Regions from separate parts of the Mesorhizobium sp. B3-1-9 genome, predicted to be linked through region 3. Evidence: predicted binding sites of a transcription regulator. Region 3 holds the regulator's gene; each other region holds the start of a gene.
What was found. Region 3 encodes PhoB, which activates phosphate uptake and scavenging genes when phosphate is short. Its sites were predicted from a motif close to TGTCATNNANCTGTCAT; they were not measured.
Positions count from the first base shown of each region.

Region 1: FJW07_RS04205 (LTA synthase family protein) is a predicted target of PhoB. The motif match lies at 8,579-8,595, and genes of this name have one in related genera.
Region 2: FJW07_RS02500 (ceramide glucosyltransferase) is a predicted target of PhoB. The motif match lies at 6,172-6,188, and genes of this name have one in related genera.

Region 1 covers NZ_VFTJ01000002.1:177,733-188,391, forward strand. The annotation lists gene FJW07_RS04170 (ABC transporter permease) at 1-691, opposite strand, end outside; gene FJW07_RS04175 (ABC transporter ATP-binding protein) at 695-1,408, opposite strand; gene FJW07_RS04180 (ABC transporter substrate-binding protein) at 1,425-2,042, opposite strand; gene FJW07_RS04185 (sulfotransferase) at 2,049-3,266, opposite strand; gene FJW07_RS04190 (type III polyketide synthase) at 3,266-4,282, opposite strand; gene FJW07_RS04195 (class I SAM-dependent methyltransferase) at 4,626-5,330, shown strand; gene FJW07_RS04200 (NAD(P)/FAD-dependent oxidoreductase) at 5,330-6,499, shown strand; gene FJW07_RS04205 (LTA synthase family protein) at 6,601-8,529, opposite strand; gene fabD (ACP S-malonyltransferase) at 8,807-9,748, shown strand; gene FJW07_RS04215 (hypothetical protein) at 9,779-9,967, shown strand; gene fabG (3-oxoacyl-[acyl-carrier-protein] reductase) at 9,978-10,659, shown strand, end outside.
Region 2 covers NZ_VFTJ01000001.1:530,344-541,002, reverse strand. The annotation lists gene mmsB (multiple monosaccharide ABC transporter permease) at 1-998, shown strand, start outside; gene araD1 (AraD1 family protein) at 1,199-2,194, shown strand; gene FJW07_RS02510 (2'-deoxycytidine 5'-triphosphate deaminase) at 2,236-3,330, opposite strand; SAM riboswitch at 3,408-3,485, shown strand; gene FJW07_RS02505 (O-succinylhomoserine sulfhydrylase) at 3,542-4,732, shown strand; gene FJW07_RS02500 (ceramide glucosyltransferase) at 4,871-6,013, opposite strand; gene apaG (Co2+/Mg2+ efflux protein ApaG) at 6,291-6,683, shown strand; gene FJW07_RS02490 (Hsp33 family molecular chaperone) at 6,884-7,912, opposite strand; gene argF (ornithine carbamoyltransferase) at 8,036-8,947, opposite strand; gene FJW07_RS02480 (aspartate aminotransferase family protein) at 8,964-10,163, opposite strand; gene FJW07_RS02475 (GcrA family cell cycle regulator) at 10,519-10,659, shown strand, end outside.
Region 3 covers NZ_VFTJ01000020.1:69,871-80,529, reverse strand. The annotation lists gene pstS (phosphate ABC transporter substrate-binding protein PstS) at 223-1,281, shown strand; gene pstC (phosphate ABC transporter permease subunit PstC) at 1,346-2,332, shown strand; gene pstA (phosphate ABC transporter permease PstA) at 2,336-3,187, shown strand; gene pstB (phosphate ABC transporter ATP-binding protein PstB) at 3,184-3,987, shown strand; gene phoU (phosphate signaling complex protein PhoU) at 4,008-4,715, shown strand; gene phoB (phosphate regulon transcriptional regulator PhoB) at 4,732-5,421, shown strand; gene FJW07_RS26165 (ROK family protein) at 5,745-6,986, opposite strand; gene xylF (D-xylose ABC transporter substrate-binding protein) at 7,257-8,297, shown strand; partial or broken gene FJW07_RS26155 (sugar ABC transporter ATP-binding protein) at 8,453-8,632, shown strand; gene FJW07_RS26150 (CHASE domain-containing protein) at 8,757-10,397, shown strand; gene FJW07_RS26145 (YMGG-like glycine zipper-containing protein) at 10,491-10,659, opposite strand, start outside.

The DNA.
Region 1 (10,659 bases), on a different contig from region 3:
CGGTGTCGCCCACCTCGAACCCCGGTGCGGCTGCGATAAGCCGGGTGCGGGCAACAGCGATGTCGTTGTTGTCGAGCGGGCGCTTCAATCTCACCTCGAACAGAGTGAACACATCCTCCCGCGACAGGAGTTGCTGCAGCCCTTCGAGCGGAACGATGGCGCTGTTCTGGTTCAGCATGGACGAGAACGACGCGATGCCGACGATCTGATAGGGCTGGAACTGCAGCTCGACGGTTTCGCCGACCCGCTTGCCCAATGCGCTGGCAATGGATTGGCCAAGGACCACGGGCCACTGGTCTCCCGGCGCGGGGATTCGCCCCGCCACGAGGGGCACGCCTTTCCATAGGAAGCTGCCGCTCGGCCAGCCGGCCATCACGATATTCGCGTCCTCGTCGGCGGTGGTGATGTTGAGGAGAACGCCCGACACGGCCTCGACGTCAGGCACAGCGGAAAGCGCCTGGCCTAGCGACCTGGGCACGGTGCTGCTCACCAGGTTGAACGAGCTGCGCTGGCTTACCACCAGGTCCGCGCCGTTCTCGTCGATTCCCGACGCAAACGATCGCTGAACGCCGGCGGTCAGGCCGGTAAGTGCGACAAAGCCAGCGACCGCCAAAGCGATGCCGAGCACCGTGAGCAGGGTGCGAAGCGGACGCGCAATGAGACCGCGCAGGGGAAGTGTCAGCTCTGTCATGGCTTAGCGGATCCGCGAAGCCGGCGCAGGCGCCGACATCGCCGCCATTCGGCTGTCCGAACGGATGCGTCCATCCGAGATCTCGACGCGCCGGCCGCACAATGCGGCCACGTCCTCGTCATGGGTCACCACGATCACTGCGGTCCCGAATTCGCGATGCGCATCGCCGATGATGCCCATGACCGATTGGCCCGTCTGCACGTCGAGGCTTCCTGTCGGCTCGTCCGCAAGGAGAAGCTTCGGACGGTTGCCAAGCGCCCGCGCAATTGCAAGCCGCTGGCGTTCGCCGCCGGAAAGCTCGGCCGGCCGTAGCGTAGCGCGATCGGCAAGACCGAAATGCGCCAGCAGTTCCAGCGCGCGAACGCTGCGCTGCCGCGCTCCGCCGAGGTTTCCCAACAGCGCCACCTCGATGTTCTCGCGCGCCGACAAGGACTGGAGCAGGGAGAAATTCTGGAAAACGATACCGATCCTGCTGGCCCGGACGGCTGCCCAGGCAGCCCTTCCATTGACGGCCCGTCCTTCGAACCGGACTTCGCCGCGGGTCGGCCGGTCGAGCCCGCAGATAAGGTTCAGGATTGTGGACTTGCCGCTGCCACTGCGGCCGACAATTGCGACGGTCTCGTCGGTCCCGATCGCCAGCGACACATCCTCAACGGCGACAATGCGGCCGCCGTCGAAGTCGCGGCCGACATTGCTCAATTCGACGAGGGCGGACATGAGCACCGGCGAGGAGTCATACTCGGCCTTTCCTGAGATCGGCGACAAGCGCGGGGATCGAGCCGCCATTGCCGGCGAGCAGCTGGCCAATGCGATCCCGCTGCTGCACGGTCACCGAGCCGCCGTCGACAAAGACATCGCCGATGCACAATTGTCCGCGGCAGTGGCGCACACGCCAGTCCACGGAGGTCGGGCCGTGGAGCGGCCGGCGGAATTCGCTACGCACGAGGATGTCGCCGTTGGCCAGGGCCTTTGTGCCGAGCACGGTGAAACTCTTGTCCTGCGTCCGCTCGAGCTTGTCGGCCAGCCTGTGGGCGATGACATAAAGCAGCGCATCGACCACGGCGGCGCGGTCGTCCGCACTGGCGCTGCGCCAATGCGCCCCGAGCACGGCTTGGGCGATCCCCTTTCCGTCGAAGGCAGCGGAGATCGAACGCAGCTGCGCCTTGGCGGGTCCACCGTGCCCAAGCACAATCGCCGCCTGGCGCACGGTCTCAACCAGCTTGGCAGCATCGCTCTGCTCATCGGCAGATGCCGAAAGCGGTGGGGCGCAGATGGCGAGCAACAAAGGGACAACGAGCAGCCGCGCCAAAGCTGCCCAGCTTGTCTGCGACCATAGGCCTGCTGTCATCATCCCATGTCACCCAATGCGCGGTTGACTGTCAATATTGAGCGTCTCACGAGCCAGCGCAGGTGCATTCCCGAAGCTGGAAGCGAGCGGTTCGAGGCGGGCTACGCGCGCTTTCTGCCCTTCCGTCAGGTCGGGATGGCGGTTGCGCAGCTGTTTGCCAAACGTCGCGGCGACTTGCAGCATGCGCTCCTCGCAGCCGCGGGAAAATGGCAGGTCCAGTTCGCGGTAGATCCGCTTCATCTCGCCCATCGGGTCGGCAATGAGATCCTGTAGCCGCACCTCTGCGAAGTCGGCGGCTGGAATCCGGGCTCTATCTGCCAGATAGTGCATCTCCGTCGCGAGATAGTCGCGCGTGATGATCTCCTCCTGCTCGTCCTCGGGCAGCGGCGACTGCAGGGCGAATGCCCGTTGCAATTCTCGCACCAGAAAGATGTTGGACCGGAATACCGCTTCCGGCGAACGGGAGATGTGGACAAACTTGGCACCCGGGAACAATTCCAGCAGGGTGCGGACGCGGGCCGTATGGCTCGGCGACTTGAGCAGAAGTCGCCGCCCGCCTGCGACGAGAGTGAGCTTCTGGACGAATGCGAATTGATGTGAGCGCCAGCGGCTCAGCTCGTCCGCCGAAAGCGCGTCGAGATCGTGATATCGATTGAAGAAGGCTTGCCGGCGGGGAAGCACGGCGCGTCCAGCCAGGATCGACATCCCACCCAGATTGTTCAATGCGAAGTCGTCCTCCGCCGGCAGCCTGGCGCCCACCGGCACGACCGCGTCGAGGCGCGTCAACGGCAGCAAGGGCCCGAAAAGGATGCGCAGGAGAGCCCAGCCAAGGACGAATGTCTGAGGCGCCAGGACCTGCGGCCAGCTCGGCGATCTCAAACTTGGGTCTGCTGCCAGCAGGTTCTGCAAAAACGTCGTCCCGGATCGGAAGTAACCAAGAACGAACACGGGCGCGTTGTCCCGCTCCATCCGGGGAGGCCGCAGCCGCAGCCATGCTGCAAGGATCAGGCGCTCCGGCAGGGAGGCGATCGTGTTGATGCCGGAAAGCAGGAGCAGGAGCACCAGGCGTGGCCAGTAAGCGGGAGGGAACTGGCCTTCCGCGCGCCACAAGACCCGCAATACGGCGTCAAGCGGCGCCACGCACATGAAGTGCGGATACGGCAAGTAGGGCACCAGCCAGCGGGCTGCGAAAGCACGGACGCGGTGCCGGATAGTGTTCGACTTCATCAGGCAGTCCGGAACATCATGGTCTCTGTCGTCAATCCGGGCCCGAACGCCATGCCGCAGCCGAGCAGGCCCGACGGCTCCTTCAGCATTTCGGCCATCACGAACATCACGGTTGCTGACGACATGTTGCCGTATCGCCGGAGCACTTCGCGCGATGCTGCTAGCGCGGTCGGCTCCAGTTTGAGTGCCCGCTCGACTGCGTCGAGCACCGAGCGGCCGCCAGGATGCACCGCCCACAAATCGATCTCCTTGGCGGGCCTGCCGCCGAGGATGGCCGGATGCTCGTTGCGCAGCGTCTCCCGGACGGCGCCGGGAACCTGGCCGGACAGCACCATGTCGAACCCGTCGTCGCGGATGTGCCAGCTCATCAGCTCCTTGCGCTCCGCCGCCACGATGGCGTGGAAGCTTTCGAGCAGGATGCCATGCGGTTCGGCCGTCACCAGCGAGGCCGCGCAACCGTCGCCCCATAGGCAGAACGAGATCAGCTTCTCGAACTTCGTGGCTTCCTTGAAATGCAGCGTGCACAATTCGATGTTGACGACCAGCACGCGTGCGCTCGGATCCGAGCGCACGATGTGGCGTGAAAGCTTCAGGGCATTGATGGCGGCATGGCATCCCATGAAGCCGACGATGGTACGCTCGACCGACGTCGACAGGCCGCATCGCTGCACCAGCTCCAGATCGATGCCAGGCGCTGAAAAGCCGGTGCAACTTGTCACGATCAAATGCGTGATCAGCGAGCGGTCGTCGTTCGCCAGAAGTTTGTCGACGGCCTTTTGCGCGAGCTCCGGCGCGGCGGCTTCGTACATCCGCATACGGATTGCGGTGCTGGCGAACGAGCCTTTGACCGAGGTGCCGTCGCGGTCTATTGCCCCGCCGTGCGGATCGTCGGCAGGCGCAAAGCAGGAATAGCGATGTTCGATCCCGGCCAGAGCGACCATCCGCTCGAAGAGCGCAAGGCTTTGCGCATCGTTTTCAAGCAGCGAGGCTCCATAGCCGAGGAAGAATTGATGCACGTCGTGTTCGGGGACACACGTGGCAATGCCATTCAGATACGCTTGTGGGGACAAGATAGCTCCGAGAATGAGCCCAATCGGGTCTCATAAGAGGTCTGCGTATTGGGGAAGCGTTCATAAGGTAAACGCCTGCATAGGGCATTTTATTGCGCGGCGCCGATATTTCTCATTAGCAAACTGTGATATCAGCCTCCGATCTTGCATAAGGGACCGACCTTCGCTTCGTCATCCGGGTTGAGTTCACATGCGAGTTCCGCGATGAACAGTGCGCGCGGCCATGAAGGTACGACCGAATTCTATTGCCGGATTGCCCCGCTGAGGCCCTAGATTTCCGATCCAGCGCATGACCGACATAAACATCCGGCATCTAGAGCCAGAACTCCTTGACGGCCTCCCGGCCGATGATCCCCGTGCGATTGCATCCCGTCGCGACCTCGTTCGCATCAATGCATTGATGTTCCAGGCCAGGATCATGGCATCGCTGATGCGAGCGAATGTGCAAAAGCCACCGCTGCGTATCCTCGAAATAGGCGCCGGCGACGGAAAGTTCATGCTGACGGTGGCGCGGCTGATGGCGCGCTATTGGCCCGACGTCGAGATCGTCATGGTCGACAGGATCGGCCTGATAGGCGAGGACTTGCGCAACTCTTTCGCTGAATTGGGTTGGCGGGCGCAACCCGTAACTGCAGATCTGTTCGATTGGACACAGGACAGGCCCTTCGACCTTGTTTGCGCCAACCTTATCCTCCATCACTTCGATGACATGCGCCTGCTGGAGCTATTTTCTCGGATCATGACGATGGCCCCGATACTCGTCGCGACGGAGCCATTGAGAGCCAAGGTGCCACTTGTGGCGACACGGTTCCTGCGATTGATCGGCGCTTGCGCAGTAACGCTGAACGATGCGGCGCAAAGTGTCCGCGCCGGTTTTCGCGGCACGGAACTTTCACAATTGTGGCAACTGTCAGGTGGAATGCCTGTGATGGAGGGCCGCAGAGGCCTGTTCACGCAAGGTTTTGTCGGTGGCAGCATGCCCGACACGAAGTGATGCATGACGCAATTGTCATCGGCGCCGGCCCTGCCGGCAGCTCCACCGCCATTGCGCTCGCCCAACGGGGTTGGTCGGTGGCAATGGTGGAGAAGGTGGTATTTCCTCGCCGAAAGGTCTGCGGCGAGTTTATGTCAGGCACCAGCCTTGCCTTGCTCGATCAGTTGGGTGTTGGCGAAAGCTGGCGCGCGGAAGCCGGCCCCGAAATACGTCGGGTCGGGTTCTTTTCGGGCGATGTCTCTGCGCAGGCCCGAATGCCGACCGCCAGGACGGGTCTTGGCCGCGCGCTCGGCCGCGATCGTTTGGACACCATCCTGCTGCAGGCTGCCGAACGTGCGGGCGTCGAAATTCTCCAGCCTTGCAAGGCGGTCGCTGTTCGTCGGCGTGATGACTTGCAATTTGTGACTGTGGAGTCGGGCCAGCAACAGAAGGTCCTCAGCGCATCTGTCATCATTGCCGCGCACGGATCCTGGGAAAGCGGGAAACTCCCGAGCCAGCTTGAGAGAACGAGCCAACCTTCCGACCTTTTCGGGTTCAAGGCGCATTTTACCGGCGCCGCGCTGGCGCCCGACCTGATGCCGCTGCTCGTATTCCCAGGCGGATACGGCGGGATGGTGACGGCGGACCATGGCCGGGTTTCAATCTCCTGCTGCATCCGCCGCGATGTTCTATCCGGGCTTCGCCAGCGCTTTGGAAATATTGCGGCGGCGGATGCGGTATCGCGCCATGTCCTGGCCTCATGCCGAGGCGTAGCAACTGTGCTGGCCGGTGCCGAATTGGATGGCCCCTGGCTGGCTGCGGGACCGATTCATCCCGGTATCCGGGCCGGCTACGATCAGGGCATCTTCCGCGTCGGCAACATCGCGGGTGAGTCGCATCCCGTCATCGCCGAAGGGATTTCGATGGCGCTGCAATCGGGCTGGCTGCTTGCGCGAGAACTGATCGCATCGGGCAAAGGTCACGAGGGCCGCGACGCCGCCGGTCATCGCTACGAACGCGAATGGCGTCGGCAATTCTCGACGCGTCTGCGTGCCGCGGCCTTGATTGCCCGGATAGCGCTTGGGCCAGGTGGCGCGACGGCCATGCGCGCCGTGATCAAGAGTTTTCCGGCGGCTTTGACGATTGGCGCGCGACTGAGTGGAAAGACCCAGCCCGTTCCAGGCTTTTGATGTCCAGATTGCGGCGACGAAACCTTCCGAGGCTCCGGAATTAGAGCATCGCTTCCCGTCAATGGCCGGGATGGCTGTGATCAGCTTTGACCGCCTTCGCCTCAGCTCGTATGCGCGACCAGCTTGTCCACCGTCTCGGGGAAGAAATCGGGCGCCGAGCGGCGCTTGCCGAACATCATGTCGTATTGGATGAGCCGGAAATCGTTGATCTTCGGGTCGATCTGCTTCTGCCTCGCCCAGTCCGGCGTGGCTTCGCCCGAGGGCGACAGGAGCAGGTTGCGGTCGACCACCCGGTAGTGTTCGCGCAGCGCGCCGAGGAAACCGGTGTAATAGGGGTGCGTGATGCCCGCGGTGGTCAGGATATGGTAGGGCAGGAAGGCCGGGCTTACCGAGCCCAGGTTCTGCACCGGACCGGAGCGGTTCGACCAGATGACCAGCGGCGTGTCGTGATGCTCGATCGCGGCGCCGGCGTTAGGTTCCCTGCGCGGCGCGACGTTGTCTTTGAGATAGCCCGTCTCGACATAGACCGGTCCCAGCGGCGGCAGATGGTCGCCGAAGAAGGCGATGATCGTCGGCCGCTGGCGCGCCTTCGCCCAGTCGATCAGGCGCTTAAGGCCATGGTCGGCGTCGGCCGAGCCTTCGGCATAGGAGAGCAGCGATTCCCGCGCCCAGGAGCTGATCGGCGCATCGACCGAATGCGTCGGGTTGCTGTAGCGGTAAGGCTCGTAAGGCCCATGGTTCTGCAGGCTGACCGCAAAAAAGAACACCGGGTCGTCGCTGGCATCGGCCTCGCGGATGATCTCGTCGGTCATTGCCGCGTCGGAGGCAAGCGGGCCGCGCTTTTCCATCGGCGGCAGCGTCTCTTCAGACTTGAAGTCCTTGAAGCCGAAATCGGCATAGACCGCGCCGCGGTTCCAGAACCAGTTGGTGCCAGGATGGATGGCACGCGCATAGTAACCTTCGCTCTTCAGGAAGGTGGCCAGCGACGGGGTCGGGGTGCGCACATATTGCTGATAGGGGATCGAGCCGGCCGGCAGGAAGGCGTTGGAAAAGCCGGTCAGCGCCTCGAACTCGATGTTGGCGGTCATGCCGCCGAACTCAGGCGAGAACATCGAGCCGGAGCGCAAGGCGCGCACTGTCGGGATCGGGTCGGGCTTGATGGTGACGCCGGGCAACTGCGTCGGATCCCAGAAGGATTCGCTCATCACCACCACGATATCCGGCTTCTCGTCCGGTACCGAAGCGGCGACGTCGGGGCGCTGGATCGCGGCCATCGCCTTTTCGGTGTAGCCGGGCGGCGCCGAGACATGCGCCATCGGCACATTCATCGCGAAAGCCAGCGCAAAGCCGTTGGAGGCGTAGTTTTCCTTCTGGTCCCACATGATCGGGATGATCTGCAGCCGGTCGCGCGTCCACGAGAAGGTGGCATAGTCCATGATCGAGACGAAGAAGGCGAGCAGCGGCACGGCAAGCGCCAGCCGCGCCAGGCGGCCTTTGCGGCTGAGGATCGGCACCCGCCTGCGCCAGGTCCGCCAGCCGTAGACAAGCAGCGTCAGCCCGCCGACGATGCCGACCGCCAGCATGACGGCCGTCCACGGCCGCTCGCGCACCAGAAGCGGCATCAGCGCCACGATCTGGCGGGCGAACAGGAAATCCGTAGGATAGAGCGGATCGCCGAGATAGTGCGATTTCTGGTGGCCGACAAAGGCCAGCGCCAGCGTCAGCGGCGCCACGATCATCAGGCTCTGGTGGCTGCGCCCGAGTATGGCGTCCAGCCCGACCAGCACCAGGGCGAAGACGATGATGGTGGTCCAGCCCGGCTTGAACGGCTGCAGGAAGAAATCGACCGTGCCGAAGAAATCGCCGCGCACGATCAACTCGATCGCGAATACGAGCAGGGCGGAGACGAGAAGCGTCGTCAGGCCGTAGCGTACAGTCGGCCAGGCCCGTCCCGGCAGGTAGCCGGTGGACGGATCGTCTTCCAAAAACTGCGGCACGGGCTTGGCCGCGCCTTTTCTGATCCTTGCCACTCTACTTCCCCCGGCCAACGCGACACGCCTTCCACGCCCGTCACGCTTCTGTCATCGAAATGTCACGCAAAGCTAGCGCCTGTGGCGGAAATAAGAAGAGCCAGCAAACTAAACGTGAGCGGTTTTCATCAGGTGTGATCGCCAAAAAGCCTTTCGGAACAGGGAGTCAGCTGGGTTTTCCGGCTGAAATGCTGGCTGAAGAGGCGCCGGCGGGCTTGACTTGGCTGTGCGCCTTGCGCCAGAGGCAGGGAAAAACCAGCCTCTGGAGAGACCCAAAATGGCCGTCGCATTCACCTTTCCGGGACAGGGCAGCCAGGCCGTCGGCATGGGCAAGGACCTCGCCGATCAATTCCCCGAAGCGCGCCGCGTCTTCGAGGAAGTGGACGCCGCGCTCGGCGAAAAACTGTCGAAACTCATCTGGGAAGGGCCGGAAGAGACGCTGACGCTGACCGCCAACGCCCAGCCGGCACTGATGGCGGTGTCGCTGGCGGCGATGCGGGCGCTCGAAGCGCGCGGCTTCTCGCTGAAGGACAAGGTGGCCCATGTGGCCGGTCATTCGCTGGGCGAATATTCCGCGCTTGCCACAGCTGGCTTCGTTTCGGTCGGCGACGCCGCCAAGCTTTTGCGCACCCGCGGCAACGCCATGCAGGCTGCGGTGCCGGCCGGGGAGGGCGCCATGGCTGCCATCATCGGGCTGGAGCAGGTCGATGTCGAAGCGGCTTGCGCGGAAGCGGCCAAAGGCTCCGTCTGCCAGGTCGCCAACGACAATGGCGGCGGCCAGCTGGTGATTTCGGGCGCCAGGGCGGCGGTCGAGCTGGCGGCGAAGCTGTGCACCGAAAAGGGCGCCAAACGGGCGCTGATGCTGCAGGTTTCCGCGCCCTTCCACTCGGCGCTGATGGCGCCGGCGGCAGATATCATGCGCGAGGCGCTGGCGGGTGTGGCGAAGCAGGTGCCGGTGGTTCCGGTCGTCTCCAACGTGACGGTGACGCCGACCAGCGACCCTGATGAGATCGCTCGCCGCCTGGTCGCGCAGGTGACCGGCCGCGTGCGCTGGCGCGAGACGGTGGAATGGTTCGGCGCCAACGGCGTCGCGACGCTTTACGAGGTCGGCGCCGGCAAGGTGCTGTCGGGCCTGGCGCGCCGCATCAACCGCGACCTCGCCACCGGCGCCATCGGCACGGCGGCGGAAGTCGAGGCGGCACTGGCGGCGCTTGGCTAAGGATCGCTCGAACGTTACCGGAGGTGTCGAATGTCTCCTTCGAAGATTGGTCGAAGCAAAACCGAGCACATGGCGGAGGACTATCGCATTGCAGCTGAGGTTGTGGAACGCATCCGGCGCGGTGACGAGGATGTCCTGACGACCGAAGATTTCTGGCATGGCCTGGATGATTTGACGTATACGGAACCGGGATCGCCCGCGGCGCATTCGGAAAAATGAGGTTGAGAAAATGTTCGAACTGACCGGCCGCAAGGCGCTCGTCACCGGCGCAACAGGGGGCATCGGCGAAGCGATCGCCAGGGTGCTGCACAGCCAGGGCGCTATCGTCGGCCTGCACGGCACCCGTGTGGAGAAGCTGGAAGCCCTGGCGGGCGAATTGGGCGACCGCGTAAAACTGTTTCCAGCGGACCTGGCCAACCGCGACGCGGTCAAGGCGCTCGGACAGAAGGCTGAAGCCGACCTCGAGGGCGTCGATATCCTGGTCAACAATGCCGGCATCACCAAGGACGGCCTGTTCGTGCGCATGTCGGACGCCGACTGGGATTCTGTGATCGAGGTCAACCTCACCGCCGTGTTCCGGCTCACCCGCGAGCTGACCCATCCCATGATGCGCCGCCGCCATGGCCGCATCATCAACATCACTTCGGTGGTCGGTGTCACCGGCAATCCCGGGCAGACCAATTACTGCGCATCCAAGGCCGGCATGATCGGCTTTTCCAAGTCGCTTGCGCAGGAAATCGCCACCCGCAACATCACCGTCAACTGCGTCGCCCCGGGCTTCATCGAATCGGCCATGACCGACAAGCTCAACGACAAGCAGAAAGAGACGATCATGGCCGCGATCCCGACAAGACGCATGGGCACCAGCGTTGAAGTGGCGTCGGCCGTCGCCTATCTCGCCTCCAACGAGG
Region 2 (10,659 bases), on a different contig from region 3:
TCGGCGCGCTCGCCGCGATGATGATGGTGATCTGGCCGCTCGGGATATTCTCGAATCCGCTGGTGGTTTCGATCATCTGCCTGATCGTCGGCGGTCTCATAGGCGCGGCGCAAGGCTACTGGATCGCCTATCACCGGATACCGAGCTTCATCGTGACATTGGCGGGCATGCTCATCTTCCGCGGCATCTGCCAGGCGCTGCTTGGCGGCGGCTCCTCGGTCGGTCCGCTGCCGCCCGACTTCAAGGCGCTGAGCTCGGGCTTCATCCCGGACGTGATCGGCCCGCTGACGCTGATCCCGCCGACGGTGAATGCCGCCGGCAAGACCATCGTCGGCAGCGGCTTGACGCTGCACATGACGACGATCGTGCTGGGTCTGGTCGCGGTGCTCGCCTACGCCTATTTCGGCTTCAGGACGCGGCGCAAGCGCGAGCGGCATGGCTACGAGGCGGAGCCCTTCCCGCTGTTCGTCGTCAAGACGCTGGTCGGCAGCGCGCTGGCGCTGTTCCTGGTCTTCCAGTTCGCGAGCTACAGGGGCCTGCCGGTCGTGCTGCTGGTGATGGGCGTGCTGATCTCGTTGTTCGTCTTCGTCACCAAGCGCATGACCATCGGCCGCCGCATCTACGCCATGGGCGGCAACGCCAAGGCGGCGCAGCTTTCGGGCATCAACACCGAGAGGCTGACGCTGCTGGTCTTCATCAACATGGGCGTGCTTTCGGCGCTCGGCGGCCTGATCATCGCGGCCCGTCTCGGCCAGGCCGTGCCGGCAGCGGGTCTCGGCAGCGAGCTCGACGTCATCGCGGCCGTCTTCATCGGCGGCGCCTCGGCGATGGGCGGCGTCGGACAGGTGATCGGCGCCGTGGTCGGCGGCTTCATCATGGGCGTGATGAACAACGGCATGTCGATCATGGGCGTCAATGTCGACTGGCAGCAGGTGGTGAAAGGCCTGGTGCTGCTCGGCGCGGTGATCTTCGACGTCTACAACAAGAACAAGGCCTGAAGGCCGGAAGCGGATTTAAGGAGGCATACGGGTTTCAGATCGCGAAGCTGCCGGCAACCCGTCGGCGCCAAGAGTCCAGCAAGGACCAGGCTCGCGAACGCAATCCGGACGAAGCGTTTCAACCGTGGCGGGGATTGCTCCGCGCCGCGCCAGTCAAGGCTTGCCCGCGGGCGGCCGGCAAAATGAGAGAGGATTTCAACATGCTGATCTCCCAGATCCTCGACGACGCCGAGACGATCCGCGTCGTCGCCCGCAACGGCGGCGGCAAGACCAGGATCATCAACGGCGCGCGCAGCGTCTATTCGCTGGCGATGGAGGCCGCGCGCACCGGCACCGGGCTCGAAGCGCTGATCGAGCGCAAGGGCTATGGCGAGACGGTCGATCTCGATGCCGCCTACAAGAGGGGCAGGCTGGTGTCGCCGATCAACCACCCCGATCCCGCGCATCTGCATCTCACCGGCACCGGCCTGACGCATCTCGGCTCCGCGGCGACGCGCGATTCCATGCACAAGAAGCTCAGCGAGGGCGGCGAGGAGGAGCTCACCGATTCCATGAAGATGTTCCGCATGGGGCTGGAAGGCGGCAAGCCGGCCAAAGGACAGGTCGGCGTGCAGCCGGAATGGTTCTACAAAGGCAACGGCACGATGGCGGTGGCCCCCGGCGCGCCCCTGATGTCGCCGGCCTTTGCGCAGGACGGCGGCGAGGAGCCGGAGATCGCCGGCATCTATGTGATCGGCGACGACGGCGCGCCGTTCCGGGTCGGCTTCACGCTGTCGAACGAGTTTTCCGACCACGTGACGGAGCGGGTGAACTACCTGTTCCTCGCCCATTCCAAGCTACGCAACGCCTCGTTCGGCCCCGAGATCCTGATCGGCGGCTTGCCCGCCGACATCAGGGGCGCCTCGCGCATCTGGCGCGACGGCAAGCTTTTGTGGGAAAAGCCGTTCCTGTCCGGCGAAGCGAACATGTCGCACACCATCGCCAATCTCGAGCACCATCATTTCAAATATTCGGCCTTCCGCCAGCCGGGCGACGTGCATGTGCATATGTTCGGCACGGCGACGCTGTCCTTCGCCGATGGCATCAGGACCGAGGCCGGCGATACGTTCGAGATCGAAGCGCAGGATTTCGGCCTGCCGCTGCGCAACCCGCTGGAGATCGAGAAGCCGGTCAAGGTGGCGGTGAAGGCGCTGTGAGAGCGTGATCTCCCCCAAGGGGGAGATCAGCAGCTCAGACCTTAGCGCGCGGCGCGAAAATGCTTGGAGAGCTTCAGGCCCTGCGCCTGGTAGTTCGAGCCGAGATCGGTACCGTAAAGAGCCTGCGGGCGCTGCAGCATGTGCTCGTAGACGAGACGGCCGACGATCTGGCCGTGGTCGAGGATGAACGGCACCTCGTGGCTGCGCACTTCCAGCACCGCCCGGCTGCCGCTGCCGCCGGCGGCGGAATGGCCGAAGCCCGGATCGAAGAAGCCGGCATAGTGGACGCGGAACTCGCCGACCAGCGGATCGAAGGGCGTCATCTCGGCGGCGTAGAGCGGCGGCACGTGCACCGCTTCGCGCGAGACTAGGATGTAGAATTCGTCGGGGTCGAGCACGAGTTCGCCGGCGCCGCTCTTGTAGATCGGCTCCCAGAAATCGACGACATCCTGCGCGGCGCGCTTGTCGACATCGACCAGGCCGGTGTGGTGCTTGCCGCGATAGCCGACAAGGCCGTCCTTGTCGCCGTCGAGGTCGATGGAGAGCGCGATGCCACCGCCTGAAATATTGGGCGGCTCGGTGGCGACCAGCATCTCGGCGCGGTGAAGGTCGCGCAGCTCGCTCTCCGAAAGCACCGCGTTGCCGGTGCGGAAACGGATCTGCGACAGCCGCGAGCCGGCCCGCACGACGATCGGGAAGGTGCGCGGGCTGACTTCGAGATAGAGCGGCCCGTGATAGCCGGCGGCGATCTTGTCGAACTCGTGGCCGCGATCGGTCATCACCCGGGTGAAGATGTCGAGCCGCCCGGTCGAGCTCTTGGGATTGGCGGAAGCGGACACATTCGAGGGCAGCGCCAAGCTTTCGAGCAGCGGCACGATGTAGACGCAACCCGTCTCCAGCACCGCGCCCTCGGCGAGGCTGAATTCATGCAACTTCAGCCGCTCGAGCTTGTCGGCTACCCGATGATCGGGACCGGGCAGGAAGGAGGCGCGCACGCGGAAGGCCGTGTCGCCGAGCCTCAGGTCAAGGCTGGCCGGCTGGATCTGGTTGGTGTCCAGCGCGCGCGGCGACTTCAGCGCACCGGACTGGAACAGCGCGGAAATATCCTGGTCGGGAAGAATGCCTGTCTGCCGCAAAGTCTTACTCCGCTCTGCTGGTACAAACCTCTTAATGAAGCCGGCAATTGACGCAAGCGCGGCGCGGGTCTAAAGGGTCGTTATCCCGTGGTGATTTGGCCGGTCGGCTTGCAGCCACGTTAAACAAGTCGCTAAAGGACCGTCGAGCCGCAAGGCTATATGGACCGGTTGCGACTTCGCGGCCGGTTTTTTTGTGTCTGGAAGCAGGGCTATGAGCACCAAGAAGCGCAACTGGAAACCTCAGACGGCACTCGTGCATGGCGGAACGCTGCGTTCCGGCTTCGGCGAGACATCCGAGGCGATGTATCTCACCCAGGGCTATGTCTACGAGACGGCGCAAGCCGCGGAAGCCCGCTTCAAGGGCGAGGAGCCCGGTTTCATCTATTCGCGTTACGCCAACCCGACGGTCGACATGTTCGAAAAGCGCATGTGCGCGCTCGAAGGCGCCGAGGATGCCCGCGCCACCGCTTCCGGCATGGCGGCCGTCTCAGCCGCGTTGCTGTGCAGCGCCAAGGCCGGCGACCATATCGTGGCGGCGCGCGCCCTGTTCGGCTCCTGCCGCTGGGTGGTCGAGACGCTGGCGCCGCGCTACGGCATCCAGGCGACGCTGGTCGACGGCACCGACATCGCCAATTGGGAAAAGGCGATAAGGGCGAACACCAAGCTGTTCTTCCTCGAAAGCCCGACCAATCCGACGCTGGAAGTGGTCGACATCGCCGCGGTTGCCAAGCTCGCCAATTCGATCGGCGCGCGCGTGATCGTCGACAATGTCTTCGCCACGCCGCTGCAGCAGAAGCCGCTGCAGCTCGGCGCCCATATTGTCGTCTATTCGGCGACCAAGCACATAGACGGCCAGGGCCGCTGCCTCGGCGGCGTCATCCTGTCCGACAAGAAATGGATCGACGAGAACCTGCACGACTATTTCCGCCACACCGGTCCCAGCCTGTCGCCCTTCAACGCCTGGACGCTGTTGAAAGGCCTGGAGACGCTGCCGCTGCGCGTGCGCCAGCAGACCGAAAGCGCCGGCAAGATCGCGGATTTCCTCGCCGGCCGATCGGAGATCGCCCGCGTCATCTATCCGGGCCGGGCCGACCACCCGCAGGCGGATGTCGTCAAGAAGCAGATGTCGGGCGGCTCGACGCTGATCTGCCTCGACGTCAAGGGCGGCAAGCAGGCGGCCTTCGCCTTTCAGAACGCGCTCGACATCGTGCTGATCTCGAACAATCTCGGCGACGCCAAGAGCCTGATCACCCATCCGGCGACGACGACGCACAAGAACCTGAGCGACGACGCGCGGGCCGAACTCGGCATAGGACCCGGCACGCTCAGGCTCTCCGTCGGTCTGGAGGACGCCGACGACCTGCTGGAGGACATCCAGCAGGCGCTGAAGGCGGCCAAATAAGACCTGCAGCGGCGACCGTCGCTACACAGGATTTTAAAGCGCGTCGCGCTGAAGCGGATTCAGGCGACGCGCTTTTAAGCCTTTGTTTTCATGCATGTCGTTATCGCAAAACCGCTGCACACTTTTGCGCGACATGCTTTAGGCAAGCTCTTCCAGTTCGGTCATCGTCTTGGTGCGGATGGTCATGGCGTTGCCGCGCCATTCGACGGCGCCGCCGAACCAGGCGCGCGCCCAGATGGCGGGCAGCATCGCGTCGCGCGTGAGCATCACGGTGACGCTGCGCGGCGACAGGTACCAGCCCTTCGCAAAGGCCAGGAGGCATTCCGGCAGGTAGGCGATCGCCAGCACGCCCAAGGCCGTCGTGGGCAGGCTGACGCCGGCGCTTGCCGCCGCAATCAGCGCCAGCAGCAGCGGCACCGCAGCGCCGGTCAGGATCTCCGGCGCGAAGAACAGCGGGAAGGTGACGCGGCGCAGCCGCGCCCAGCGCGCCTGGCGCGACCAGATCTCGGCGAGCCGGCGCTGGCCGAGCGGCTGCTCGAAAGGCGAAGCGACGAGATTGACGCGCAGGCCCAGGCTGTTGACCAGCTTGGTGGCGGCCGCGTCCTCGGCGATCTCGGCGGCCAAAGCCTGGATACCGCCATTGGCATCGAGCATCGGCTTGTTCCACAGCATGCTCTTGCCTTGGGCGAAGCCGAGCCCAAGCGCCTCGCCGGCATACTGCCAGCGCGCCTGCAGCGTGTTGAGGAAGGCGCATTCGACTTCGGCCCAAAACCCATCCGGCCGCGACCCGATCGGCGTCGAGCAGACGAGGCCGGTATCCGGGCGCCATGCCGCCATCAGGTGCTGGACATAGTCCCTCGGCATCAGAACATTGGAATCGGCGAGGACCACCCAATCGTGCCGCGCAGCCTGCCAGCCCTTGATGCAGTTGTTGAGCTTGGGATTGGCGCTGACGCGGTCGTCGCCGATCAGGAGTCGCGCCGGCACCTTCGGATAGCGGGCGATCGCCGCATCGATCAGCTTGACCACCGGGTCTTCGGCATGCGCGACGCAGAAGATCAGCTCGTAGCGCGGCCAATCGAGCGAGAAGGCGCGCTGCAGGGTCTCCTGTGTGAACGGCTCGACGCCGCGCGACGGCACGATGATCGAGACCGGCTGTGCGCCGACGGGCGGCGCAATGACATGCCGCCATTTCAGCCGCGACGCGGCGAGCAGGATGCTGGTGAGATTGGACAGAAGAAGGGCTGACGAAGCCAGGCCGGCTGCGATAGTCAGTTCCATCGAGATCTGGTCACTCTCTATCTCTTTGTTTTCACGCAATTCCGGACGGAAAACTGCTCACACTTTTCCTGGAATTGCTCTCGGCCGCATGCGCCCATTTCATCAGTTACAGAGCGCCCGAGTCGCCCGGCACGGTTTGTGCACACCAACATTGTCATGTGTCACTTAAATGACATTGTTTTTCGGCACGTGCGCTACAAGGCTGGCAGGATGGTCGGCGTTGCGCGCGTAACAGCGAAGCGCAACGAATGTTCCGCAGCGGCAACCGGAGTGGCCCATGTATCGCGCAGTGACGCGCAACATCGAAGTGCTGGTCAGGCCCTTCTATCTGGAGGACCGCTCCGATCCGTCCGAGAACCGCTATGTCTGGGGCTATCAGGTGACGATCGACAACCGCTCCGACGAGTTCGTGCAGCTTGTGTCGCGCTACTGGCACATCACCGATGGTCGGGGCCGGGTCGAGGAGGTGCGCGGCGCCGGCGTCGTCGGCGACCAGCCGGAACTCAATCCCGGCGACAGCTACCAGTACACCTCGGGCTGCCCGCTCTCGACGCCGTCGGGCATCATGGTCGGCCATTACACGATGCGCAACGGCCGCGGCGAGACGTTCGATATCGCCATTCCGGCTTTCTCGCTCGATATGCCGGGGACAAGGCGCACGGTGAATTAGGCGTCGGCGATTAGCGTCTTTCTCCCCGTTCAACGGGGAGAAATGCCCGGCAGGGCAATGAGGGGCAGCGCCAAACTTCTGAGATTTTTTGAGGCAGACGACCGCGTCGTCAGCGTGTCGCTATCACCACCAACCAAGGCGCTGCCCCTCATCCGCCCTTTGGGCACCTTCTCCCCGTGAAACGGGGAGAAGAAAGGAGCTTACTTCACGAATTCGGCCGGGTCGAAGTCGTATTGCGTCGAGCAGAACTCGCAGGCGACATGGATGCCGCCATCCTCGGTCGAGTCCTTGATCTCCTGGGCCGAAAAGCCTTCGAGAATGCTGCGGATCTTGTCGCGCGAGCAGGAGCACTGGTCGGCGACAGGCACGCCGCGGAAGACGCGCACGCCGTGTTCGTGGAACAGCCGGTAGAGCAACCGCTCGGCGCCCACCGTCGGGTCGATCAACTCGGTCGGCTCGATTGTGCCGAGCAGCGCCAGCAACTCCTGCCAGGAATTGTCGGCCGGGTGGTCCGCGACGTCACGCGGATCGCCGTCGCCACCGGAAATGTCGGGGACGCGCATGCGCTCCGGCGATTGCGGCAGGAATTGCGCCAGGATGCCGCCGGCGCGCCACTGCTCGCGCGCGCCGGCCGGGCCGGGCGTGACCAGCTTGGCGACCGACATCTTGATATCGGTCGGGATCTGCTCCGACTGCCGGAAATAGGTGCGCGCGGCATCCTCCAGCGAGGTACCGTCGAGCTGAACGATGCCCTGGTAGCGCTGCGTATGCGCGCCCTGGTCGATGGTCAGAGCCAGGACGCCGTTGCCGAGCAGCGTCTGCTGCGAGGTCTCGCCGGCGGCGGTCAGCGCCTGCAGCCGGTCGGCATCGAAACGCGCATAGGCGCGCAGCGCATGCGGCGTGGTGAAATCGGCCACCAGCATGTCGACCGGACCGTCGGTGCGGGTCTGCAGGATGAACTTGCCTTCGAACTTCAGTGAGGTGCCGAGCAGCACGGTGAGCACGCAGGCTTCCGCCAGCAGGCGGGCGACCGGTTCTGGGTAATTGTGGCGGCTCAGAATAGCGTCGAGCATCGGCCCGAGCTGCACGGTACGGCCGCGCACATCGAGCGGCGCGACCTCGTAAGGCACGACGTGATCGTCGCCGGCGAAGCCGAATTCACCGAGTTGGGGTTTATGCTCAGCCAAGGTCTGGGTTTCCAACATGACAAAACTCCGGGGCGCAGCCATGCAACCCGATGAGCCGCATGCGTCGAAGCGCGTTCAATTTACGTGATGGCCCGCAAATAGGCATCACATATCCCCAGATCAAGTTGAGTCCGATCGGGCCGGAAGCGGTCAGGTCGGCCCTTCTCAAGCGCCCAGGCACCAAGCCAGCACCGCCTTCTGGGCGTGCAGCCGGTTCTCGGCCTCGTCGAAGACCACCGAATGCGGCCCGTCGATCACCTCGTCGGTGACCTCCTCGCCGCGATGCGCCGGCAGGCAGTGCATGAACAAGGCATCGGGCTTGGCCTTTGCCATCAGCGCCGCATTGACCTGATAGGGCAGGAAGACGTTGTGGCCGCGGGCGCGATGCTCTTGGCCCATCGAGACCCAGCTGTCGGTGACGACGCAGTCGGCCTTGTCGACGGCCTCCTCGGCGGACCTGGAAAACCGGACCTTGCCGCCATTGGCTTTCGACCAGTCGACATATTTCTCGAACGGCTCGCTGCCTTCCGGCACCGCGACATTGAGATTGAAGCGGAACCGCGCCGAGGCTTCCAGGAGCGAATGCAGCACATTGTTGCCATCGCCGGTCCAGGCGAAGGTCTTGCCGGCCACCGGCCCGCGATGTTCCTCAAAGGTCATGATGTCGGCCATGAGCTGGCAGGGGTGCGTGTCGTCGGTCAGCCCGTTGATCACCGGAACGGTGGCGCTCTCGGTGAGCTCCAGCAGCCGGTCATGCGAGGTGGTGCGGATCATGATGGCGTCGACGTAACGCGACAGCACCTTTGCCGTGTCGGCGATCGTCTCCGACCGGCCGAGCTGCATCTCGGTGCCGGTCAGCATGATGGTCTCGCCGCCGAGCTGGCGCATGCCGACATCGAAGGAAACGCGCGTGCGCGTCGACGGCTTGTCGAAGATCATGGCCAGCACCTTGCCATCGAGCGGTTTTGAACGCTCGCCCGCCTTGAGCCTAGTCTTTCGCGCCACCGCGTCGTCCAGCATGATGCGCAGGTCGCCTGCGGAAACGGCGGATAGATCGGTGAAGTGGCGAACACTCATCGGCAGGTTCCAGAAATTATTTGGCGGCTTCGGCCGCAATCGCGTCGGTCAGGCTCTTGGCGCCACCGCGAATGCGATCCAGCGCCTCGCCGATCTCCTCGTCGGTGACGGTGAGCGGCGGCAGGAGGCGGATGACATTGTCGCCCGCCGGCACGGCAAGCAGGTGCTGGTCGCGCAGCGCCATGTTCACCTTGGTGTTGGGCATGGCGCATTTCAGGCCGAGCATCAGGCCGGTTCCCCTGATGCCCTCGATGACGTCGGGGAATTCATCGGCCACCGCCGCTAGGCCCTGCTTCAGAAGCAGCGCCTTGCGCTGCACGTCCTCGAGGAAGCCGTCGGCCAGGACAATGTCGAGCACGGCGTTGCCGACGGCCATCGCCAACGGATTGCCGCCGAAGGTGGTGCCGTGCACGCCGGCCGTCATGCCGGTCGCCGCCTCGTCGGTGGCAAGGCAGGCGCCCATCGGGAAGCCGCCGCCGATGCCCTTGGCGATCGCCATCAGGTCGGGCGTGACGCCTGTCCATTCATGCGCGAACAGCTTGCCGGTGCGGCCGATGCCGCACTGGACCTCGTCGAAGATCAAAAGCAGGCCATGCTTGTCGCAGAGTTGCCGCAGCCGCTTCAAGGACTGCGTCGGCACCGGGCGTATGCCGCCCTCGCCTTGCACCGGCTCGATCAGGATCGCCGCGGTCTCCGGCGTAATCGCCTTTTCCGCGGCGTCGATGTCGTCGAAAGCCACTTGGTCGAACCCTTCGACCTTCGGGCCGAAGCCTTCGAGATATTTGTACTGGCCGCCGGCGGCGATCGTCGCCAGCGTGCGGCCGTGAAAAGCGCCCTCGAACGTGATGATGCGGAAACGCTCGGGATGACCCTCGACGAATTGATAGCGCCTGGCCGTCTTGATGGCGCATTCCAGCGCCTCGGCGCCGGAATTGGTGAAGAACACCTTGTCTGCGAAGGTCGCTTCGGCCAGCCGCTCGCCCAGCCGGCGCTGTTCCGGGATCTCATAGAGGTTGGAGACGTGCCACAGCTTGGCGGCCTGCTCGGTGAGCGCCGCCACCAGATGCGGGTGGCTGTGGCCCAACGAATTCACCGCGATGCCGCCCGCGAAGTCGAGATATCGCTCGCCCTTGTCGGTGACCAGCCAAGTCCCCTCCCCGCGGTCGAAAGCCAGGGGGGCGCGAGCAAAGGTCTCGTAAAGCGCCGAACCGCTCATTATATGCGTCTCCGGAACCGGAAATCAAAAAGCCGCCAATGCGGCGGCCTTTGCGGCTTATCATGTTTTTCGGCCATGAAGTCAACGAAAACGTCACGCAGAAGCGCGTGGCGAACCTCCGACGCCACGCCGGCTCATAAGTAGACCGGCAAGTTGGGGAAAACCGAAAAAACCGAATCGTGTTGCCCTGGGGACTCTTGTCACCGAGTCAGCGCATAAGGTATTTGTAGTCGAGAAATAACTAGATTTCGTGCGGCGGACCTAATCACCCGGTATATGTGGTGTCGTTTGCCCGGCGGGAGCCGGGTCGGGAACGGATTCTGACTACCGCACGCCTCAGCAGGAGCGCGGCCCCATGAACTGGACTGACGAGCGGGTAGAACTTCTCAGGAAACTGTGGTCGGAGGGCCTGAGCGCCAGCCAGATTGCCGCACAGCTTGGCGGAGTGAGCCGCAACGCTGTCATCGGCAAGGTGCACCGCCTGAAGCTTTCGGGC
Region 3 (10,659 bases):
CGGGATAAATTTTGTTTCAAAAGTCAGACAAGTTACTGATTCCCGCGGCAAACTCCGGCCGGTCCTTCGAGGCCGCCGCGGACCCTTCCGAGCATCCCCGTTCAGGCGTTACCGGGCTGACACGAAACTGTCATGCGACTGTAATAATCGAAGGCTATTGCGCTCACCGGGCGCCGATAGAACGGGTGCCGAAAGACCATCTTCCGAACAGGAGCAGGCCACATGAGACATTTCATCCGCTCGGCGGCCGTTGCGATTGCAATGGCTGCGGCATCAACCCTTAGCATCTCCGCCGCAATGGCAGCCGATATCTCCGGCGCCGGCGCCACTTTCCCCTATCCGATCTATGCGAAGTGGGCCGACGCCTACAAGAAGGAGACCGGCATCGGTCTCAACTACCAGTCGATCGGCTCCGGCGGCGGCATCAAGCAGATCAAGGCCAAGACCGTGACCTTCGGCGCTTCCGACGCGCCGCTGAAGGGCGAGGATCTGGACTCCACCGGGCTCGCGCAGTTCCCGATGGTGATGGGCGGCATCGTTCCGGTCGTCAATCTCGAAGGCATCAAGCCGGGCGAACTGGTGCTCGACGGTCCGACGCTGGCCGACATCTTCGCCGGCAAGATCACCAACTGGAACGACGAAGCGATCAAGAAGCTCAACCCCGACGCCAAGCTGCCCGACCAGGCGATCGCCGTCGTCCACCGTTCGGACGGCTCAGGCACCACGTTCAACTTCAGCTACTACCTGGCTGACGTCAGCGCCGACTGGAAGTCGAAGGTCGGCGTCAACACCGCGCTCGAATGGCCGGTGGGCATCGGCGCCAAGGGCAATGAAGGCGTCGCCAACAACGTCTCGCAGACCGGCGGCGCGATCGGTTACGTCGAATACGCCTATGCCAAGCAGAACAAGCTGACCTACACCGACCTGGTCAACAAGGACGGCAAGAAGGTCGAGCCGACCGCCGCCGCGTTCTCGGCCGCCGCGGCCAATGCCGACTGGAGCTCGCAGCCGGGCTACGGCGTCATCCTGGCCAACCAGGCCGGTGCTGAATCCTGGCCGATGACGTCGGCCACCTGGATCCTCGTCTACAAGAAGCCCGACGACACTGCGGCCACGACCGAAGCGCTCAAGTTCTTCGCCTGGTCCTATGCCAAGGGCGACGAGCTGGCCGCGGGCCTGGACTACGTTCCGATGCCCGACGCGGTCGTGAAGAGCGTCGAGGAAATGTGGGGCAAGGACATCGTCGACGCGAGCGGCAAGCCGCTTTACTCCGGCATGTAATTCCTAGCGAATAAGGAGGGCGTCTCCGGCGCCCTCCTGTCTCTTTCGAAATGCGAGGGGCTAAATGACAGCCGTTTCCGACGCCGCGACATCGTCCGCCCTGCGGACCAGGGAAGCGACAGTGCGCCGCTTCGCCTTCACCGACATGGCATTCCGGACGGCCACGCGCCTTTCCGCCATCCTCGTGCTGGTTCTGCTCGGCGGGGTCGCGATCTCGCTGGTCGCCGGCTCGTGGGAGGCGCTGTCGAAGTTCGGCTTCTCCTTCCTGACCACCGAATCCTGGAACCCGGTCACCGAGAATTTCGGCGCCCTGGCGCCCATCTACGGCACCATCGTCACCTCGGCCATCGCCATTCTCATCGCTGTGCCGATCGGCATCGGCATCGCCATCTTCCTGACCGAGCTCTGCCCGCGTCCGCTCAGGCGCCCGATCGCCATCGCGGTCGAGCTGCTCGCAGGCATTCCCTCGATCATCTACGGCATCTGGGGCCTGTTCGTTTTCGCGCCGTTCCTGCAGACGACGATCCAGCCCTTCGTCATCTGGCTCTTCAAAGGCATCCCCGGCCTCAACAGCCTGTTTGCCGGCCCGCCCTACGGCATCGGCCTGCTGACCTCGTCGCTGATCCTTGCCATCATGGTGCTGCCCTTCATCACCTCGATCACCAAGGACGTGTTCGACACGGTGCCGGCGGTGCTGAAGGAATCGGCATACGGCATCGGCTGCACGACCTGGGAAGTGACCCGGCGCGTGACCATCCCCTATACCCGCGTCGGCATCATGGGCGGCGTCATGCTCGGCCTCGGCCGCGCGCTCGGCGAGACGATGGCGGTTACCTTCGTCATCGGCAACGCGCACCGCATCAGCGCCTCGCTGTTTGCGCCGGGCACGACGATCTCGGCGACCATCGCCAACGAATTCACCGAAGCCGACGGCAATCTCTATACATCCTCGCTGGTATCGCTCGGCCTGATCCTGTTCATCATCACCTTCATCATCCTCGCGCTTGCACGCTACATGCTGTTGCGCATCGATAGCCGCACGGGAGCCTGACCGATGTCGACTGCCGCATCGCTTCACCAAAGCCGCAAACGCAAGAATGCCGTGATGATGGCGCTGTGCGTCGTCGCGGCTGGCATCGGCCTCGCCTGGCTGGCGCTGATCCTCGGCGCCCTGCTCTACAAGGGGCTCTCCGGGGTGAACCTGGCGGTGTTCACTGAAATGACGCCGCCGCCCGGCGACGCCGGCGGCCTGCTCAACGCCATCTACGGCAGCATCGTCATGACGATCATCGGCATCGTCGTCGGCACGCCGATCGGCGTGCTGGCCGGCACCTACATGGCCGAATATGGCCGCTTCTCGAAGCTTACGACGGTGGTGCGCTTCATCAACGACATCCTGTTGTCGGCGCCATCGATCATCATCGGCCTGTTCGTCTATGAGCTGATGGTGCGGCCGATGGGGCACTTCTCGGCGATTGCCGGCGCCGTCGCGCTGTCGATCCTGGTGATCCCCGTCGTGGTGCGCACCACCGAGGACATGCTGAACCTTGTGCCCAATGCGCTGCGCGAAGCAGGCGCCGCCATCGGCGCGCCGCGCTGGGTGGTGATCCGCTCCGTCGCCTACCGCGCGGCAATGTCGGGCATCGTCACCGGCATATTGCTGGCGATCGCCCGCATCTCCGGCGAGACGGCGCCGCTTCTCTTCACCGCGCTCAACAACCAGTTCTGGTCGAGCAATCTCAATGCGCCGATGGCCAGCCTGCCGGTGACCATCTTCCAGTTCGCTCTCAGCCCTTACGAGGAATGGCAGCAACTGGCCTGGACGGGCGCACTCATAATCACCCTGACGGTTCTCGGGCTGAGCATCATCGCCCGCAGCCTAACCGGACGCAGAGAGGACAGATGAAACCGATGTTGTCCACCGACCTGAACGCAGCCGACACGACCGTCGAGAAGGCCAAGATCGAGGTCAAGAACCTCAATTTCTACTATGGCCAGTCGAAGGCGCTGAAGGACATCAACCTGTCCCTGCCCGAGCGCAGCGTCACAGCCTTCATCGGCCCGTCGGGCTGCGGGAAGTCGACGCTGCTGCGCGTGCTCAACCGCATCTACGAGCTCTATCCGAAGCAGAGCGCCGAGGGCCAGGTGCTGCTCGACGGCAAGAACATCCTCGACCGCTCGCAGGACCTCAACCTGCTGCGCACCAAGATCGGCATGGTGTTCCAGAAGCCGACGCCGTTCCCGATGTCGATCTACGAGAACATCGCCTTCGGCGTCAGGCTCTATGAGAAGATCAGCAAGGCCGAGATGGATAGCCGCGTCGAGCAGGCGCTGAAGCGCGCCGCGCTGTGGACCGAGGTCAAGGACAAGCTCAACGCCAGCGGCCTCAGCCTCTCGGGCGGCCAGCAGCAGCGCCTGTGCATCGCCCGTACCGTGGCGGTGAAGCCCGAGGTCATCCTGCTCGACGAGCCGGCCTCGGCGCTCGATCCGCTGTCGACCGCCAAGATCGAGGAACTGATCGACGAGTTGCAGGCCGACTACACGATCGTCATCGTCACCCACAACATGCAGCAGGCGGCGCGCGTGTCGCGGCAGACGGCGTTCATGTATCTGGGCGAGCTGGTGGAGTTCGACCGGACCGAGAAGATCTTCACCTCGCCTCGCGAGAAGCGCACGCAGGACTACATAACCGGCCGCTTCGGCTGAGTTCATACGAGGACATCATCATGGCCGAACATACCGTCGCCTCCTTCGACGAGGATCTGAGGCAGATCAGCCGGCTCATCAACGACATGGGCGATCTCGCCAGCTCCATGGTCGGCGGTGCGACCAGGGCGCTGCTCGAGACCGACAATGCGCTGGCGCAGCGCGTCGTCTCCGACGACGCCATCATGGACGCTCGTCAGCGCGAGCTCGACGACCGCGCCATCACGCTGATCGCCAAGCGGCAGCCGATGGCGGACGACCTGCGCAACGTGGTCGGCTCGATCCGCATGGCGGGCGACCTTGAACGCATCGGCGATCTCGCCAAGAACATCGCCAAGCGTGTCGGCTCGGTCGGCGTCAGCGCCGCGCCGCGCGACCTCACGCATTCGATCGATTCGATGGCGCAGCTGGTGCTGATCCAGGTGCAGGCCGTGATCCAGGAATATATGGTGGGCGATGCCACGGCGCTGGCCAAGCTTCGCAACGACGACGAGCGCATCGACGTCAAATACACGTCCGTCTTCCGCGAGCTGTTGACCTACATGATGGAAGACCCGCGCAACATCACCGCTTGCACGCATCTTCTGTTCTGCGCCAAGAACCTCGAGCGCATCGGCGACCATGTGACCAACATCGCCGAGAACGCCTATTATGTGCTGACCGGCACGCAATTGCCCGCCAATCGTCCGAAGCAGGACGAGACCGCAATGTCGGCGCCGGCGGCCTGACGAAAAGGTTACCCCGATGATCGCGCCACGCATCATGGTGGTGGAGGACGAGGAGCCGCTGGGGGTGCTGCTCCGCTACAATCTCGAATCCGAGGGTTACCAGGTCGAAGTGGTGACCCGCGGCGACGAGGCCGAAATCCGCCTTCAGGAAAACGTTCCCGACCTGCTCGTGCTCGACTGGATGGTGCCGGCGGTTTCCGGCATCGAGCTCTGCCGGCGTCTCAGGATGCGGCCCGAGACCGAGCGGCTGCCGATCATCATGCTGACGGCGCGCGGCGAGGAAAGCGACCGCGTGCGCGGCCTCTCGACCGGCGCCGACGACTATCTGGTCAAGCCGTTCTCGACGCCCGAGTTCATGGCGCGCGTCAAGGCGCTGCTACGCCGCGCCAAGCCGGAGGTGCTGTCCAGCGTGCTCAAGGTCGGCGACATCGTGCTCGACCGCGAATCGCACCGCGTCTACCGCAAGAAGAGCGAGATCCGGCTCGGGCCGACCGAGTTCCGCCTGCTCGAATTCATGATGCGCCATCCCGGCCGCGTGTTCTCGCGCAGCCAGCTGCTCGACAATGTCTGGGGCGAGACGATCTATATCGACGAGCGCACCGTGGACGTCCATGTCGGGCGCCTGCGCAAGGCGGTCAACAACGGCCGCATGCCGGACGTCATCCGCACCATCCGCGGGGCGGGCTACGCGATCAGGGAGGATTAGTCCCTGGACGCCAAAGTCCTGACGGGTCAGGCACTTCCAACAACCACGTTGATGGGTAGCCGAGACGCTTGTACTTCGTCATCCACGGGCGGAGCAAGGAGCGTAGCGACGCAGCGCAGACCCGAGGATCCATTCCGTGACTTCCACGCGCCGCTATGGCGCAGAACTCTGCACCGCTGCACCGTACGATCGAGGTAACGGCATGGATTCCAGGGTCTGCGCGCGTCGCTTCGCTCCTTGCTCCGCCCTGGAATGACGAAGTCGCCGTGGCTTCGGCCAATCTCCAACGTTGGTGCGATTCGCGGCTTCAGCGCCACGTTCGCTCAGGCCACGTTCTTCCCGGCCCCCGCTCTGGCCTGCACCCCCGGCGCGAAAATCTCCTGATCGACGAAGGTCAGCGCGCGCATGGCGCAGCCTTCGCGGATAAGCGGCAGTTCGTTCGGCTCGGTGTCGAAGGAGATCGATTCCGAGTGCTGGCCGCCGGCGGTCTGGGCGATCGCCTCTCGCAGCGCCGGCTCGATCAGGTCGAAGGCGGCCGCGCTTACGCCGACCATGGCGACAGGCGCCGGGTCGATAAGGGCGAACAGGCTGCCGAGGCCGAAACCGAGTGCTTCGCCGGCCCGGCGATAAGCCTCCCGCTCGGGTCCGTCCTCCTGCCGGGCTTTCGCGGCCAGCGCGCGCATATCGGCGTCACCGACGTCGGTCGGCGTGGCATCCTCGCTTATTCCCATGGCGCTGCGCCAGATCGCGTAATTGCCGGCATAGGCCTCGACGCAGCCGCGGCGGCCGCAGCGGCAACGCGCGCCGCCCGGACGATGGATCATATGGCCGAACTCGCCGCCGGAGGAATGTGTGCCGCTGAACAGCGCGCCCTTCAGCACCAGGCCCATGCCGATACCGTGCGAGAGCAGGATGGCGATGAAGTCGTCGCGATAGCGCTCGGGATCGCGCCATTGCAGCGCCACCGCCATCATGTTGCAGTCGTTCTCCATGGTGGCGGGAATACCGAATTCCCGTTCGAGGAGGTCGGCGAAAGGGATGTCGGTCAGCGGCGTGATCGGCGACCACAGCATGGCGCGTGAATGGGAATCGGTGATGCCCTGAATGCCCATGGCGATGCGGGCGACGCTGCCCACGTCGAGGTCGGGATCCCCCAGCCGGCGCCGGACGATCGCCATGCATTCGCCGATCAACTCGTCGCGGGGCATGACAAGCGTGTCGAGGCGCTGCTGCTCCTCGGCAACCACCTGGCCGGCATAATCGATCACGGCGACCGACAGGAAGTTCAGCGACAGCACCACGGTCAGCACCGCGGCGGCTTCGGGGTTCAGCGCCAGACCGATCTGCGGCCGGCCGCGTTTCAACGCCGTCGGCTCGCTGGCCTTGCTTTCGGTGAGAATGCCTTCCTGGATCAGATCGGCGGAGATCGCCGAAATGGTCGAGTGGCTGAGCCCGGTGGTGGCGGCAATCTCCGTGCGCGAGGGCTGGCCGGCGCGGCGCACGGCCGAAATCACCATGGCGCGGTTGCGCCGGCGCAAATCGTCGTGACGGATTCCGACCGACATCGTCTCGCACGTCCTCCCAGTCATCGCGGCCTTGTGATGATGATGCCATGGCCTGTCGGTGACATGCTAGGGATAGTGGCAGAAGCCGCAGCCTGTGTCATTATTTATTGCGGATGTCGAAAAAAATACCCTGACCCATCAAAACCCATCAGAATCGCAGTTGACAGCGTCGTTTTGCTGGACCACTATTTTTTTGAGGCTCGAAAAAAAGCCTCTGTGCCGGCCTTCGGGCCAGTCTGGGTCGCGCCGCACAGGCGCAGGGAGGAAATCATGAAGAAATTCGCAGCCGCCATTCTGGCGGGCGTTGCCATGTCGCTGACGCTGGCGTCGGTCGCCGAGGCGAAGGACAAGGTGATCGGCGTGTCGTGGTCGAATTTCCAGGAAGAGCGCTGGAAGACTGACGAAGCGGCGATGAAGGCCGCCATCGAGGCCGCCGGCGACAAGTATATCTCGGCCGACGCGCAGTCCAATCCGGGCAAGCAGCTGACCGACGTCGAAAGCCTGATCTCGCAAGGCGCCAACGCGCTGATCATCCTGGCGCAGGATGCCTCGGCAATCGGCCCGGCGGTGCAGAAGGCGCTCGATGAAGGCATTCCGGTCGTCGGCTACGACCGCCTGATCGAGAACAAGGACGTGTTCTACCTGACCTTCGATAACAAGGAAGTCGGCCGCATGCAGGCCCGCGAGGTGTTCAAGGTCAAGCCGGAAGGCAATTATGTCTTCATCAAGGGCTCGGGCGCCGATCCGAACGCCGACTTCCTGTTCTCGGGCTCCATGGAAGTGCTGAAGGAGGCGATCGACAGCGGCAAGATCAAGAATGTCGGCGAGGCCTATACCGACGGTTGGCTGCCCGCCAACGCGCAGAAGAACATGGAGCAGTTCCTGACCGCCAACGACAACAAGGTCGACGCGGTCGTGGCGGCCAATGACGGCACCGCAGGCGGCGTCGTCGCGGCGCTGACGGCGCAAGGCCTGGCCGGCACCGTTCCGGTCTCGGGCCAGGACGGCGACCACGCGGCGCTCAACCGCATCGCGCTCGGCACGCAGACCGTGTCGGTGTGGAAAGACGCGCGCGAGCTCGGCAAGAACGCCGCCGAGATCGCCTCGCAGCTCGCCGACGGCAAGAAGATGGGCGACATCGCCGGCGCCAAGGACTTCACGACGCCCGGCGGCAACACCGTCAAGTCGCTGTTCCTGACTCCGATCGCGATCACCAAGGACAATCTCAACGTCGTCATCGACGCCGGCTGGATCAAGAAGGACGAAGTCTGCGCGGGCGTTGCCGCCGGTAGCGTCAAGGCCTGCAACTAAGTCTGCCGGCTCTCGATCAAAATCCCTGCGCCGCGGCCTGAAAGCCGCGGCGTTTTCTCAAAAAGATTTGTGTTTCCGCCTCTGGCGGATAGCTTCTAGGCTTGGCCAGGCATCCGCGCCAGACGGGCAGGCCGGCGGGAGGAAATCATGACCGACACGACGTCTACGACGTGTTCGAGCTCGCCGACCGGGTCTGCGTGATGAAGAACGGCCAGGTGGTCGGGACCGCGCGCACCACCGACGTCACCCAGGACGAGGTGCTCGGAATGATCATCCTGGGCAAATGCCCGCCAGGCGCCATTCCGGGTCCAGGCGCGCTGAAGATCGCGGCATGATGATAGCCGGCTAATTAACGACTGCGTGATGTACCAGCCGCAGTGATGATTTGACCGCGCCATTGTGTTGGCGCGGAGACTTGCCCATAAAGGTCGTCGACCGTCCACGGGCCGCATCCTTGATTTGAAGAAGCTCTTTCCGATCGTTGCCTTCGTCGCCGTCGCGCTGATCAGCCTGACGATGGCGGGGTTTGCCTATTTCGCGACGCAGGAGGCGGCTCGGATCAAGTTCGAGGGTACCGCCGATGACGCGCTGAGCCGCATCGAGAGCCGCATCGACCTGCATCTGTCTCTGCTGCGTTCGACGCAGGCGCTGTTCGATGCCCGCAACGGCGACATCTCGCGCGGCGAATTCAAGGCCTTCTTCACCGCGCTCGACATCGACGACAATTTCGCGGGGCTGCGCGGCCTCGGCTTCCTGAGGCTCGCCAAGACCGGCGACGAGGCGGCCGTGGAACGCGACATCCTGCACGACCATGGGTCGGCGCATCCGATCTATCCCGCCACGACGCAGCAATGGCGAACGCCGATCGTGCTGTTCGAGCCGCTCGACACGTCCAACCAGTCGATCATCGGTTTCGACATGTTCACCGAGCCGGTACGGCGCGCGGCGATCGAAGAGGCGATGGCGGATGACCAGCAGCATGCGAGCGGCATGATCCAGCTCGGCCAGGGCGCCGGCGTGGCGCAGACCTTCACCGGATTCCTGGTTTTCGTGCGGCTGAACGTCGAAACCGCGCCCGACGTCATCAATGCAAGCCGCTCCTCGACGGCCGGTTTTCTTTACGTTGCCTTCCGCGCGCAGGACCTGTTCCAGGTCGCGCTCAGCCATTCGCCGCTGCTGCCGGTCAATGTCGAGGTCTATGACGGCAAGCCCGAGGCCGGCAATTTGCTGTTCCGTTCGGAGGCGCCGCCGGCGGAACGCATCGGCGCGAAGCTTTTGGCACGCCGCGATATCGTCGTGGCGGGCGAGCCGTGGACCTTGTTGTTTCGGCCTACAAGCGCATTCGAGCCGCCGTCCTCGCGCGCCATCCCGGTGATGCTCGGGCTGTTCGGCCTGCTGCTCGCCGGCGCCATCGCCTTGGTGGCGCGCTATCAGGAACGCGCCTATGACGCGAAATCGGCGCTGCACGAGGCGACCGAAAAGAGCCTGCTGGAAAAAGACCTGATCCTGCAGGAGATGAAGCACCGCATCAAGAATTCGATCACCCGCGTTTTGGCGATCGCGCGGCAGACGGCCTCGCAAGCCACCGACGTCAAGGAGTTTTCGGCTTCGTTCTCGGCGCGCCTGCAGGCCATGGCGGCATCGCAGGACATGCTCACGCGCTCGCGCTGGCAGAAAGCCGATCTCGGCGACCTGCTGCGCATCGAGCTCGGGCAGGTGTTCGGCAAGGACCTTCCCGAAGGCGTGTTGTCAGGGCCGAAAGTGCTGCTGGACGAGACGACGACGCAGGCGCTCGGGCTGACCTTTCATGAACTCGCCACCAACGCGCTGAAATATGGCGAGGCCGGCGGTTCGGCCAATTCGGTCAAGGGAAGCTGGGCTCTCAAGGTCGACTGGAGCGTCGAAGGCCGCGACCGCGAGAGGACGCTGGTCCTGAACTGGCGCGAGGCGGGTCAGACGGAACTGGAAGCGCCAGTCAAGACCGGCTTCGGCACCAAGTTGATAGATCTCAACGTCACACGTGAATTGCGCGGCACGATCGCGCGCGATTATCACGACAATGGATTGAAGGTGGAAATCAGGATCCCGCTGATCGCGTGAGCGGGCCAACAGCCCTAGGCTGGCGAGTCAGCCATTTGAATTCGAAGAGAACCGGAGGCCGGCTACCCGCCTCCGGTTCTCTTCGCTAAGGAACTAGTTGCAGCGGGCCCGGTAGGTCGTGCCGTCATGGCGGCGATACACGCAGTAGCCGTTGCGAAGGTTGCGAACCAAGAGGCCCGACCCGGCGCCGACGGCCGCGCCGATCAGCGCACCCTTGCTGCCGCCGACCAGGCCGCCCACACCGGCGCCGATCAGGCCGCCG